DNA from 3 places in the Paenibacillus sp. MAH-35 genome. Region 2 is predicted to be linked to each of the others. Evidence: riboswitches for the same ligand, from Rfam matches in the RefSeq annotation. Region 2 holds a riboswitch; each other region holds the start of a gene.

Region 1 (4,528 bases), on a different contig from region 2:
TCCTGGGTAATCTTGCTCTCGCTGAAATTGTACTTGACGGTCCAGGTTACGATTCCGGTAGCAGCTTCCACCTTATACGACTTCTCCAAAAACTTGCCCCTCTGTACGGTAACTTCCGCCGTAGCCTTCACGTCGGCGATCCCTTCGCCGGACAACACGGCGGTATTGGGGAATTTCGTCTGGTCTCCCGTAATTCGCGTCGAGGCATGCACTTCATAAGCTTTGCTGATCGTCTCGTCGCGGAACAGCACCTTAAACGCGCCGGTTCCGTTCGTCTCGACCGTATATTCGCTGCTGTCCACCAGAGCGCCGGTCACGGCCGAGCCGTCGCCGTTCACTTGAAGATGGTACACCTTAACCGAATCGGCGATTAACTCGAGTCCGCCAGGAAGCGTATCGCTTACGACCGCCTTCTTCACTGTATCCAGCGACTTGTTAATTTGAATTTTCCAGTCGATCTGGTTTTTGCCGGCCGCTTGCCCCTGCTTATCGATCAGCTTGCCGCCTTTCGGCTTCAGATGAACGATGACCGTTTGCACGCCGCCTTTTACCGGAATCGCAATAATAACTTCCGTGCTTCCATTAATGACTTCTTTCTTAAATTCGGTGCGGATCTCCAGCTTGCCGCTCACATTGGAGTGAGACTCCACATAATCGTTAAACGTCATCACAACTTTGCCGTCCCGGCTCACTGTAAAATGCCCCACAGTCCCTTGTCCGGAGACGAGCGGTTCGTTGATATCCGTGAAAATTTCAAACTGTGACGGCAGGTCGAACGTAAATATACTGTCCTTCGTATAGCCGTGGCCGTTCGGAAGCTCCCACTCGTAAGCCAGATTTACGGCTGCCCCTACGTCCAGACTGCTGCCCGGATTGTAGACGGTGTCGATCACCGTACCGTTCTGATCGGTCAGGACGATTTTCGTCAAGATACTCCCGGCATTAACGACCGGAGGCGCATACACCGCGTTCGTCACTTGCCCGTACACGGAATTTTGAACGTTCCCTGAAGTACCGGCGCTCATCCAGGCGACCGTGCCTCCAAACATAGTTTGAAACAGCAGTAACCATGCAAGTACGAGTCCACTCATTCTTTTCTTTTTCATAAATTCCTTCGGTCTCCCTACACCCTGATTATGAATTTTGACTGTTCTGAACCTGCCTCTCGCGCGCAGGACGGCACGTCAGAACACGTGCCGACAAGGAGCCTTCGTGCCAACCACCTCCGCTTGTCTCGATTGGCGCACGATCCGGCCTAGGTTTCCTGCATTATAACGCTGCCGGCTATACAATTTCTGAACAAACTGGAAAAAGCCTTGGACATGTCGTCCAAAGCCGGTTTCCGATTGATTTTATTTTTTAATAATATTTGGCTGCCGCATACCGGGTAGCGTCCTTGGTCATCTCGAACGTTTTGCCGTTCTCTTTCCAGCCCGCGTCGACGGTCGTGTCTATGGTTGTCCATGCCCCGTCGTAATAAACTTCATTCCAAGCATGATACACATCAACGTAATCCGTCGTCCCCATTACCAGTTTGGCGGGAATATCGACGCTCCGCAGCATCGCGGCGAACAGCGCCGCATAGCCGTAACATATATCCTTTTCCAGCGCGACCGTACGGTCGATATCCGGTATATAATCTGCAGGCACATTGGCGGCCAGCGTTTCGTCGTAACGGATCGTACCGGTCACATATTCGTAAATCGCCCGAACTTTCTCCATATCGGTTGCCGCCGTTTTTGTCAATTCCTTCGCAATGGCTGCCGCCCGGCTTGTCTCGCTCCAGTTGACGTTTTGCACCGGATTCAAGTAGACGTTCGCGTCATTGTCCATATCCAGCGTGACTGCGGCTTCCCGCACCACTTTATATTTGCTGCCGCTCACTTGCTCCAGCAGGGTGACCGTATAGTCGCCGTTGCCCATTTGCAGCGGGAACGTCTCTTCCCATTTGCCCGGAGTGAGCAGGTAGGTGTACTTGTCTGGTCCTTTCGTTACCATAACTTTCGTCTTGACGTCATCTCTGACGTCGTATCGAACCCCGATCGTCCCTCTGTCCACATGGTCCAGGTTTAGCCAATCCTCGGCAGTCGCGGCAAACGCGGCCGGCGCAGGGATCAAAAACGCGATCAACATCGTGATGGCAAGCAACAGGTTACGCATGTTGCAAACTCCTTTCGGCGGCCAGGCTGCCATTTGACGGTGTCAAGAAGGCCCTATAGCTTTGCGTCCTTGCCTTTCGGCAAGTTTGCTATTATCGTATTTGAGTTTGATAGACTGGGAACGGGAGGTTGTCTGGCAAAAAAAGCACAAAAAAAAGCGTAATCGTTCGGTAACTGGCTGCCATCTGACCGCGCGGGGTCAGGAAGGCCCTGTAGCTTTGCGTCCTTGCCTTTCGACAAGTTTGCCGTTATCGTGAAAAGCTTTCTTCCTGCTCCTATCATACCAAAATTATCAATTCCTATCAACCATAATTTGCTATTCGGTTCATAGGTCCGTCTGTGGGCGCAAACGGGTTCGGAAGGATCATCGCAAGCCGGGACAAGCTACGTTTTTTGGGATCACACCGCTGTTTCATCTGCCTCAAAACGTGTCCGTTCCAGGCCCGCGTTCGTGCCGTTGTACTACTCAACCGGCGACTTCCACACCCGACCCGCCCATTCAAAAATCGAATCCAGCACCTGCTCGTCCTCTTCCCGTGGGAATACGTGCCCCCGCCCCTGGTAGACGTGCAGCGCATACGGCTTGCCTGCCGCTTCCAAGGCCACCGCCAACCGGTGCGCGTGCTCCACGCCGACATGCTCGTCCTCCGAACCGTGAACGATCAAGACCGGCGACTTGATGCTGTCCGCCCAGCATACCGGCGACCGCTGCCTGTACGCCTCTTCGTCTTTGCGGGGGTGCCCCACGACCCTTTTCAGCATACGCCTCAAATCCACCCGCTCCTCATACGTAAGCAGCAGGTCGCTGACGCCTCCCCAGACGACGACGGGGCCGACGCCTTCACACTCTTTGGCCGCCAGCAGCGCCATCATCGCCCCCCGGGAGAAACCAATCAACAAAACGGGCAAGTCGTTCCGCGTTTGCGGCAGATCTCTTAAGAGACGTATGGCGTTATACAAATCGAACCGGTCTTCTCCCGCGAAGTCTTCACGCCCCTCTCCCCCGTCGTTTCCTCTATAGAAAGGAGCAAATACGGAATATCCGCGCCGGGCCAGCGTCACGATCCGGGCAATGCGCACCATCCCCACGCTGCGGATGCCTCCCCTGCAGTAGACGAGCGGGGGCAGGGCCTCACGGGACTCCGGTGCGGCCCAGTATCCTTTTACTTTCAAACCTTGACTTACGTATGTAATCTTCCACAATTGAACGCCCGGTTCGGGGTCGGCCAGCCTTTCCCGCTCCAGCACGGTCCCATCCGGCACCTCTCTCGACTCCATCGCCGCAACCTCTTCCGGTGTGTATGATGCTCCCCATCATACCGAAACAAACCGGCCATTTCAAATTCGCAGCCCGTATACGCAAAGCCAAGTTCGGCTTTGACAGCTTTTGGAGGTTTCGGTAGACTGAAGTAAAACGAGCCGAAGGAAGGGCTGTTCCTCTTATGAATCCCGTATTTGATCAAGAATTTGAAGCGCTTGTCGAGAAATTTGCCGAGTTGCTGACCGGCAGCTCCAATCCGGAAACTGTAGAGAAGGTTAGAAAATGGGCTGTTTACAATCATATCCATAAATCGATGCCTGCACTGACCAACCATTGGAACCAGAACCATCCCGAAGCGAAGCGGGAAGTGCGCCTGCTGTTCGAGGAGATCCGCAGCTTGAACGAAGCATTGAGAGCCCAGCGCAGTGCCGACACCGCCACTCCTCCTCCCGCCGGAGAATAATCCGGTTAAGAAAAGCATCTATTTGAAGCCATGACGTGCCGCCGATGAATAGGATCTAAACACGGCTCAAAACCTGCTCCGCAATGTATGCCTTTTGTGTGTGCAGCAGTTTTTCGGCGAGCCGAGAGTGCTCGGTATCGCTGGGAACCGTATGCGTGCTGGTTCTGTAAAAGGATAAGGGTCTTTTGCTCTATTTCCAGTCTATTCGAAAAACAGTGGCGAATAGAGGCGGTTTGTATCTCTTATTTTAACCAAATGGACGGGTCAGCACCATTTTCGCGGATTATAACAGCTTCAAACCGCTCCTATTTCCTCATGCAAGCTGGTTTCGGGCAGATTAAGGGGTACAAACGAGGCTGTCGATTCATTGTGTAGAAGTGTTAGCAGGCCGTTCCAAGTGAAAAGTTACCTTCTTCTGCTCAGACAGGTTGTCCGGAATCCCTTGATTGAATAAGGATTGTAAGGTAGGGGATTCCAGACAAAACTCGCCAGAAGGTCATCTTTTCCCTTTCCACTTGGTTGTCCACATTGAATCGACAGCCTCACAAACCGCTCTTATGCGCCCCCATCCTTCCCATGAGCGGGGGTTACCCATAGGCTGTCCCAGAAGTCCGCATGACATGGGAACACCTCAAATCCCAAACG
Region 2 (4,528 bases):
CCAGAACGGCCAGCGCTCCCAGATGGGAAGCGGAATAAGCGGCAAATCCGGCCGGATCATTCGCATCCAGAAAACGGTTCATTAGCACCCCCCCTTGCTTCTTTCTAGCGGTTGTTGCTTTATTATAACCATGAAATCTCCGAATTTTCCAGATAAATCCCTTTGAAGGTCGCGATCTTGGCTGCGATGAAGCGCAAAAAAAGCGACCCGCAAGCAACGGGCCGCGGGTCGTAACATTTATATATGAAAAAAGGGGGTCGAGAATTAGTATAGCGCGTAAACATTAGAGAGAGATGAAAAACAGATTTCAGTTTGATTACAAATAAGGCGAGCCTTACTGGACGGGGCGATTATGCTCCTGAACGTCCGGAAATCTTTGTATCCCGGCGGCTGCGATGAAGCGCAAAAAAAGCGACCCGCAAGCAACGGGCCGCGGGTCGTAAACATTATATATGAAAAAAGGGGGTCGAGAATTAGTATAACGCCCGAACATTAGAGTTCCATGAAAATAACATTTCAATTTGATTACAAAATAAGAAGGGAGCCCGTACGTTTTACGTTTTGAATTTGTCGATTACGCTTCGCAGCTGCTGCGCCGTATCGTGCAAAGCGGTGGACGAGCGGACGATTTCTTCCATGGATGCGAGCTGCTCTTCCGAGCTGGCCGCGACTTGATGCGTGTACTCGGTCGCCTGCTTCGAGATGTGCGCCAGTTCGGCGATCGAGGCGCTTACCTCCTGCGAGCTCGCGGACATCTGCTCGGACGAGGCGGATACCTCCATAATCTGACGGGTTACCTCTTCGATCGAACCGACGATGCTCGTAAATAAACGGTCGACCGATTCGACGGTTTCGGACATGCCCTCCACTTCGCTGGCTCCCGTCTGCATCGTCTGGATCGCTTCGCGGGTCCCCGCCTGGATCGAATCGACGAGATCGTGGATCTGGACCGCAGCTTGTCGGGACTGCTCGGCGAGCTTGCGGATTTCACCGGATACGACGGCGAAGCCGCGGCCGTGTTCCCCGGCCCGGGCCGCTTCGATCGCCGCATTCAGAGCGAGCAGGTTCGTCTGTCCGGCGATGGTCGAGATGAGCGATGTAATCGATCCGATCTCGTCGGATAACCGGCCCAACCGTTCCATGGAGCCGGACGCGCTGTTGACGGCACCCTGAATGGCCGTCATCTGTCGTCTGTTGCCGCGCACCTGCTCGCTTCCCTGTTCGGCGAGCAAGTACGCCTGATTGGACGAATCGGCTGCGGTTACCGCCGACTCCGCGATCCGCTGGACACCCTGCGCCATCTCCTCCATCGCTTTGGCGCTTTCCTCCGAGCTCGTCAACTGCCGCTCGGTACCGGCCGCTACCTGCTCGATCGACATGGCGACGTGGCGGGCAGCTTCCGATGTCTGCTCCGATCCTCCGTGCAGCGTCTCGGCGTTCTCGGCGACGACGTCCGACGTCTCGCGGATGCGCCCGATCATCTCGCGGATATTGCCGATCATGACGCCGAAGTAGGCGGACAGCTCGCCGATCTCGTCCTTGCGCCGGATCGAGACCGATTCGGTCAGATCCCCGCCGGCCACTTTCTGAGTAATCCGGGTCAGTTCGCGAACCGGCCTGATGATCCATACGATGACGGCGATCATCATTGCCACGGCGATCGTCCCGGTGAGGAGGCCGACCAGCAAGCTGGTTCTCAGCTTGGCGTCCAGCTGATGCTGTACGTTCGCATAATCGAAATCAATACCCAAAATGGCCGTAACGCCGCCATTCTCATCGCGTATCGCACTCAAAATACTGACCCATGTCCCATAATCGTCGGAAAATACGTCGGATACCCCGATCTCGCCGCTCTCCGCCGCCCGGATCGCTTTCGTAAATGCCGGAGGCAGCTCGTACGGAGTGGAAGGCTGGAAGCCGGAATCGGCAAGCGATTTGTTCGCGAGCATGATCGTCATCGCGGTTTTGCCCCCGGATTCGATCGTTCCGGGATAGAGCAGATACGTATTGGCCACGCCGCCCGATCCGGTGTACAGGTCCATATAAGGTTGAATAAGGGCAATGCCCGGCTGTGCCAGATCGGCTTTTTTGTTGGTCTTGATAAAGTCTTTGAGCGAAGCGAACTTTCCGGCATGCTGCTCGACAGACTTGTGCACCATCTGCTGGTACTGTTTGAGCTCGTTATAATACTGATCCTTTTGCTGCAAATAAGAAATTGCGGCTTGTCCGGCCGTCATCAGCAGTGCGCACAGCGCGGCGAAAAAGCTCAGCTTGGCAATGATGCTCCGGCTCCAATGAGTAGACATGCTCGTTCCCCCTATATATGGATTTCCCTTCCGCCATCTCGGCATCCGGGTATACTTTTTATTCGACAAGAACCAACACAAAGTGAATAGTGCTAAAGCAGCAAAACGAGTGCTCGAATTTCATCTTGACTTGGAAGATTTCGTCTAGAAAAATGTCCCGTAATATTGTATAGTAGAAGGTAATACGGGTATGAAAGCGCGTTTCTGAGCAGGACGATAAAGGCAAACCGGACGAAAGTCCGGGACGCAAAGCCGACGGGCCTAAGGAGGATTCTCTAAGGCGGCCGGGTTGCCGAAAATGGTTGGAGGCGAAGCTGCTCCATCAACATTCGGTAGACTACACTTCTTAGGAGGAACTGTATGTTGAAGGAAAGATATTACTCGACGGTGGAGTATTTTGACAAATTTGGCAAAGTGAGCAAGCAGATCGACATCTATTGCGAGCTCGGCAAAAAACCGACTGTCGGCGATTTCGTCGAAGCGTTCAAAAATTCCGGTCATGAAGTGGAGCTTACCGATTTCTTGAATCTCACCTTCAAGCCAAGACAGCCGCTGGCTACTTCCGTTACGTCGATTAAAGTAGTCCGGACGATCAAAGATCATACGTTCAAGCCTTGTGCTTGCTAATAGAGGAAATATGGAAAGACCGGCAAAGTCCAGCCTTCGGATGAAGGTTGAGCCTTGCCGGTCTTTTTTGGGTAGATCAAAGTTTCCACCGTACTAAAACGGGGATGGGGCCATCTGCTTGTCGAGTCAGCAAGTGCCGCAAGTGCCGCAAGTGCCACAAGTGCTCCAAGTGCGGCAGTACTGCAAAGTCGCCTATCGTGGGCGGCCGTTTAGCTTTAGCCTGTTGTCCAGCTCCAAGCGGGGACAGAACCGAATAAGAGCGGTTTGTGAGGCTGTCGATTCATTGTGGACAACCAAGTGGAAAGGGAAAAGATTACCTTCTGGCGAGTTTTGTCTGGAATCCCCTACCTTACAATCCTTATTCAATCAAGGGATTCCGGACAACCTGTTTGAGCAGAAGAAGGTAACTTTTCACTTGGAACGGTCTTGCTAACACTTCTACACAATGAATCGACAGTCTCGTTTGTATGCTTTATTTTGTCCGAAAACTGGCCTGGACACGGAATAAGAGCGATTAGGAGCTGTTAAAATCGGCGAAAAGGGTGCAGACGCGACCAGTTGGTTGAAATAAGGGGTGCAGACCGCCTCTATTCGTGTTAGTTATTTGAAAAGGCCGAAAATAGGGTACTAAAGGCTCCTATTTGGTTGGTTAGAGTTGGTTAGTTAGCTCATTAGTTAATTAGTTAATTAGTTAACTAGTTAGCCAGTTTGCCATTTAACTAACCCGCACATATGTCGTTTCAGCGAAGACAAAACGCGGTCTGCTCGCAAGAACGAGGATGCAGAGCCGAGGGTTACGGCTTCCCGTTTAACCGCTCGCCCTCGGACGGTTCGGTTCCTGCGATTCGTTTCTCGAAGGAGGCCCGCCAGTTGCCCGACAGCTCCTCTACTGCCAGCAGGGCGGCAATGCCGTCCAGGTTGATCTTGTCGTGATGTTTGATCGTGTTGGCGTATTGAACGGTTATGCCGAGCGGGTGCCGGCGCTCCAAGGTCAGAGGGGCGTTCCGGTCGAACAGTCCCGGCGTCAGCACGCGGCAATAAAAGCCGGTGTAGCCCGTATGCTGCACCCGCAGCGCGAGGTCCGGGATATCGTATTTTTTGGCCAGCTTGTGACACGGCTGCCTCGGCTGCGTCACTTGAAGCCGTACCTCTCCCGAGGCGTAAATATCGCCGATGCACACCCGGTCCTCTGTCATGCCGAGCACCGTCAAATTTTCCCCGAACGCCCCGTAATGCATAGTCCGGTTCAACTCGCGCTCCCAGTAAGCATAATGCTCGAACGGATAGACGCATACGGCTTTGTCCGGCCCCCCGTGGTGGACGAGATCGGCCTGGCCGTCGCCTGCAAAATTGGTTGCGGTCAGCAGGACCGGACCTTGCTCCGCCGGCTGCTTGAAGATCCCCGTTTCTACTGCGGCGCCTTTGTAGATGAACGACTGCGGTTTTCCGACATTAAGCGATACGATGCGAATATCCATAACTCCGATCTCCTTTATACGATCCTCTCTGTACAGCATACACGCTGAGAGGATGGCCATCAACTCAAGCCGGCGGGAGATCAGCGTATTTCGTTGCGTTCCGGACTAAGCTCGTAT
Region 3 (4,528 bases), on a different contig from region 2:
ATTGTCCCATAATGTCCGTGTAAGCTTCAAGCTCAACGATCGAGTGGCCTCTCCGAATCAGCTCGTCCTGCACTTCTTTCGGAATTCTTCCTTCGACCTTCACGTCGTTCGACTGGGCGCCGACCGTCCGGCCGTACAGCCATCTAGGCGCCTCGATCGCTTGCTGCACCGTAAATCCGTAATCGATAATCCGGGTCACGAGCGAGGTTTGCGTTTGCGGCTGTCCCTCTCCCCCTTGCGTACCGTACACCAGATAAGGCTTGCCGTGCTTGAAAAGCATCGCCGGGTTCAGCGTATGGAACGTCCGTTTGTTCGGCTCCAGACGGTTGATATGATCCGGGTCCAGGGAGAAGAAGCTGCCGCGGTTTTGCAGCAATACGCCCGTACCGTCGGCTACGACGCCCGAGCCGTAGTCAAAGTAGTGGCTCTGAATCATCGATACAGCGTTTCCGTCTTTGTCCACGATCCCCAGCCAGACCGTATCGCCCTTCGGATCGAGCGGCTTCAAGTTATTCGATACTTGCGTCATGTCGATCCGGGAAGCAAGCTCGATTCCACGTTCTTTCGACAAAATCTCATCCACCGGAATATCGGCGAATTCCGGGTCCGTCAACCACTTGTCCCGATCGGCAAAGGCGTGCTTCGTCGCTTCGACAATCAAGTGATAGTAATCGGCACTGCCTTCTTCCACGTCGTTTTTCAGATCGAAGTTGTTCAAAATGTTCAGGATCGACAAGGATGCCATGCCCTGCGTGTTCGGCGGGAAATTGTAAGCCGTATAGCCGCGGTAGTTCGCCGAGATCGGGTCTACCCAGTTCGCCTTGTGGTCGGCATAATCTTTTTTCGTCATTACGCCGCCGTGCTTCTGAATGTCCGCGACAATTTTCTCGGCCACTTCGCCTTTATAGAACCCGTCGGCTCCTTTTTTGGCAATCTGCTCGAGCGTATGGGCCAAATCTTTCTGAACGAACAAATCTCCGGCTTTGTACACGTCGCCGTTCGGCTTCAAAAAGGTGTTGCGGAACGTCTCGAACCGCTGCAGATTTTTGATCTCCGGCTGCGTCGTATCGGTATCGATAATCGTCCAGAGCTCCTGGTTCGGTGTAACCGGGAAGCCTTTGCCTGCATACTGGATTGCCGGCTCCAGCAGTCGATCCCACGGCAAGCTGTTTTTCATCGACGTTTTGGCGTATTTGTATGCTTCTTCCCAGCCCGATACGGCGCCGGGCACGGTGTTGGCCGACAAGTAGCCGCGGCTTGGGATTTGGCTGTAGCCGAGGTTTTTGTAGAAATCGATCGTGACATTTTCCCCGGAGCGGCCGCTCGCGTTTAATGCTTTCAGCTCTTTCGTTTCCGCATTGTAAACCATCCAGAACGCGTCTCCGCCGATGCTGACGTAGTGCGGATATACGACCGACAAAACAGCCGCCGCCGCGATCGCCGCATCAACCGCATTACCGCCGTCCTGGAGCACTTTGAGCGCCGCTGCGGAAGCCAGATAATGCTGGGTAGTTACCATGCCGTTCGTCCCCATCGTGGTCGGACGGCCTGTCGATTGCGCCGCCGCGGCGATGCTGCTGAAACATAAGGTGAATATGAGCGTAATAAGAGCTATTTTTTTTCGAAAGCCTTTCGTCATATACTCTACCCTCCATTGGTATATTGCTTAGTGGATAATGGCCGTAAATGTCGAGCCTTATGCCGGGTTTATCGCATCTCCCCCTTTCTGCGCACACAAAAAAAGGCGACAAAGTAATTGTCACCTCCATAGACTCCACTGGCCGTTGGTGACAGGCAACTGGCTGGCATGCCTTCCGTGCGGGACGGAAGGGGTAGCCCCTGTAGCTTTGCGGCCTGCCCTTTCGGACAGTGTGCCTTTTTCTGTTATGAAACATCCATATACTGAGTCTTACGTACTATAATAACTTATATAATAATTATTTCAAGTGTTTTTAAACATTTCCATGGCAGAAAACGCCATTCATCGTCATTTTTCGATGAAGTTTTTGATGTTTCTTATGGTGAAATTTGTCGTTTTCCCACTATATAGGATACTCCGTTGTTACATTTGAATCATTTCAGTTAATCTCTGGAATTCGTTTGGCACTATATTCCTTATTTGTAGCATGATCGTCTCCTGCATACAAGTTAAATATTGTAAAACGACTTGGAAGATTTGTAAACGTTCCCCGCGCGAGCCCGGGCAGACCTGTTTGCGAAAAAAGCATAACTCCCAATTTCCCGCCTCCCTGGCCATACGGAAATGCGACTTTTGGCATGAAAAAACCTGTCCCTTCCATAAGGAGACAGGTTGAAGCCAGACGTTTTGATCCGAAAGTCATGCATATCGTTCGCCCAGCTCGCGAAGCTTACGGATGATGCTGCATTCCGTATGCTCGTCTGCCGGGATTCGTTCCTTCGCGATTCGCAGTAAAGGCTCGTAATCCCCGATCGCCACCGAATGATGGGCCTTCTCGAACAGCGGCAGATCGTTCATGTCGTTTCCGAAGCAGACGAACGGACCGCCGGGAATACCCGACAACTCCAGAGCCGACATTTTGTTTACGCCCTTGTAGGTCAGATCGAGTATTCCTTCTGTCGAATGGTGGTGGATCGTTACGTCCATCCGCTCCAATCTCCGGGATAACTCGCCGAAATCGGAGCCGGACAGCACTACGATTTTCATATACGATTCGATCTGGTCCAATTCGATGCGGGCCGCGAGCTTGTCCGGGTCTACAAAGCGGAGGAAGGGATGCGAATCCGCCATGCGGCAGGCGTAATTCCATCTGTCGTCGATTAGATATTCGGCATCGAACTCTTGTAAAAGATGCAGCAGTTCCTTCGCAAGTCCGGCAGGGATCGGAACCGAGGCTTGAAGCTCGCCCCCGAAATAAGTCATCGCCCCGTTGGCTCCGATCAGAAGCCGGTTTCTCAACCGTTCATCCAAGACGGGAAGCATATCCCGGCAAGGACGGGCGGAAGCAAAACCGACAACATGGCCGGCTTGCTCCAGCTCGACCAGCAAGTCTGCAATTCCGCTTGAGATCTTCTGCCCTTTAAAGCAAATCGTACCGTCCAAGTCAAAAATAAAGTTCATGTCCTCAGCCACCTTATGAAAGAATCTATGCTCCATAGTAAACAGAACCATCGGCCGGCGGAAGGGACAGAATGAACATATTGAATAGGACAAGCGTGAGCAATGGGTGATGAAAAATAAGAAAAGAGAAAAAAGCGCCCCCTCACCGGATATCGGCTTCAAGCCACGCTTCAGCAAGCAGCCGGATGCCGGTGCGGATGTCCGGGCCGCTTAACGCCCCATAGCCCAGCAGCAGCGTCGGATACGCTTCTGTCCGCCGTGTCCAGTACCGTGACGTACCGTACACTTGCACTCCTTTGGCGAGAGCCCGTTCGATCAGCTCGGATTCGCTGCGCCCGCTCTTGACCGTGAAAAAAGCATGCAGTCCGGCGTCTTTGGATTCCGCCTCCGCCGAACTGCCGAAATACAAAGAGACCGCATCGAAAAACGTCCTCCGCTTCGCCTCGTACGTCTTCCGCATTTTCTGAAGATGCTTGTACCAGTATCCTTCGCCGACATACGAGGCGAATGTCAATTGGTCCAGTCTGGCAACCGGCTGGTCATATTCGGGAACTTTCGCGTAAAAGGCAGAGAGCATCTCATACGGCAGGATCAGATAGCTGATATTCGCCGCCGGCAGCAGCGTCTTGGAAATTCTGCCGACGTAGATCACTTTGTCCGGAGCCAGACTTTGGATGGAGGGCAGAAACCGGTCTTCATACTTATACTCCCATTCGTAATCGTCTTCGATCAGATACCCGTTACGACTCACCCAATGAACGAGCTGCTGCCGCTTCGCCTCGGACATCGCCATCTTGTTAACGAATTGCTGAGACGGGCTTACGTACATCACATTGGCGCGGCTCGCTTCCAGTTGCTCCATCAAGAGTCCGTCCGAATCGAGCGGGATCGGGCTCACCTGAAATCCGTAATTAATAAACGTATTCCGTGCGCCGTCATAACCGGGATTTTCGACTCCGATACGGTACAGGTGCGGCTGCAGCAGCTGGCATAGGAGGGAAACGAGCTGTTGCGGCGTAGAGCCGATCAGAATCTGCTCCGGATGGGCGCGGACTCCCCTCGCCTCGTACAGCAGCCTCGATAATTCGTTCCGAAGCGTTAATTCTCCCGCCGGATCACCTTCGACCCTGTATTCCGACTGGTTGGCCGCCACCACGGTGTTGCGCAGTTTATTCCACTGCTTGAAAGGAAAAGAATCCAGCTCCATATTCCCGTAGCGAAAATCGTACATCAGGCGGCGGGAGTTGTCCTCGATGGATAGCGAAGCTTGCCCGTGTGCCGGGGTTTCGTTTCGATCCGCCACCTGAAACCCTTTCTTGGGGATGTTCGTGACATAACCTTCCGAAGCAAGCAGCTGATAGGCGGCTTCCGCCGTATTTTTGCTCACCTTCATCGACGACGCACACGTCCGGATCGAGGGCAGGAACG

Evidence for each region. A riboswitch is a leader RNA that binds a small molecule or an ion and turns the genes downstream of it on or off. The one in region 2 is predicted to bind cyclic di-GMP.
Region 1: linked by a shared signal. The riboswitch ahead of AC3Y2E_RS18975 (transglutaminase-like domain-containing protein) and the one ahead of AC3Y2E_RS30635 (hypothetical protein) in region 2 are both predicted to bind cyclic di-GMP.
Region 3: linked by a shared signal. The riboswitch ahead of ggt (gamma-glutamyltransferase) and the one ahead of AC3Y2E_RS30635 (hypothetical protein) in region 2 are both predicted to bind cyclic di-GMP.

Annotation. Positions count from the first base shown of each region.
Region 1 covers NZ_JBYUPU010000017.1:95,276-99,803, reverse strand. Annotated here, with positions in the region: gene AC3Y2E_RS18980 (collagen binding domain-containing protein) at 1-1,106, opposite strand, end outside; gene AC3Y2E_RS18975 (transglutaminase-like domain-containing protein) at 1,360-2,160, opposite strand; cyclic di-GMP riboswitch class I at 2,174-2,260, opposite strand; cyclic di-GMP riboswitch class I at 2,326-2,416, opposite strand; gene AC3Y2E_RS18970 (alpha/beta hydrolase family protein) at 2,622-3,437, opposite strand; gene AC3Y2E_RS18965 (YusU family protein) at 3,602-3,883, shown strand.
Region 2 covers NZ_JBYUPU010000050.1:20,952-25,479, reverse strand. Annotated here, with positions in the region: gene AC3Y2E_RS30645 (YwaF family protein) at 1-82, opposite strand, end outside; gene AC3Y2E_RS30640 (methyl-accepting chemotaxis protein) at 555-2,306, opposite strand; cyclic di-GMP riboswitch class I at 2,518-2,603, shown strand; gene AC3Y2E_RS30635 (hypothetical protein) at 2,667-2,933, shown strand; gene AC3Y2E_RS30630 (MOSC domain-containing protein) at 3,728-4,411, opposite strand; gene AC3Y2E_RS30625 (hypothetical protein) at 4,492-4,528, opposite strand, start outside.
Region 3 covers NZ_JBYUPU010000007.1:205,237-209,764, forward strand. Annotated here, with positions in the region: gene ggt (gamma-glutamyltransferase) at 1-1,534, opposite strand, end outside; cyclic di-GMP riboswitch class I at 1,791-1,886, opposite strand; gene AC3Y2E_RS10320 (HAD-IIB family hydrolase) at 2,339-3,100, opposite strand; gene pdxR (MocR-like pyridoxine biosynthesis transcription factor PdxR) at 3,243-4,528, opposite strand, start outside.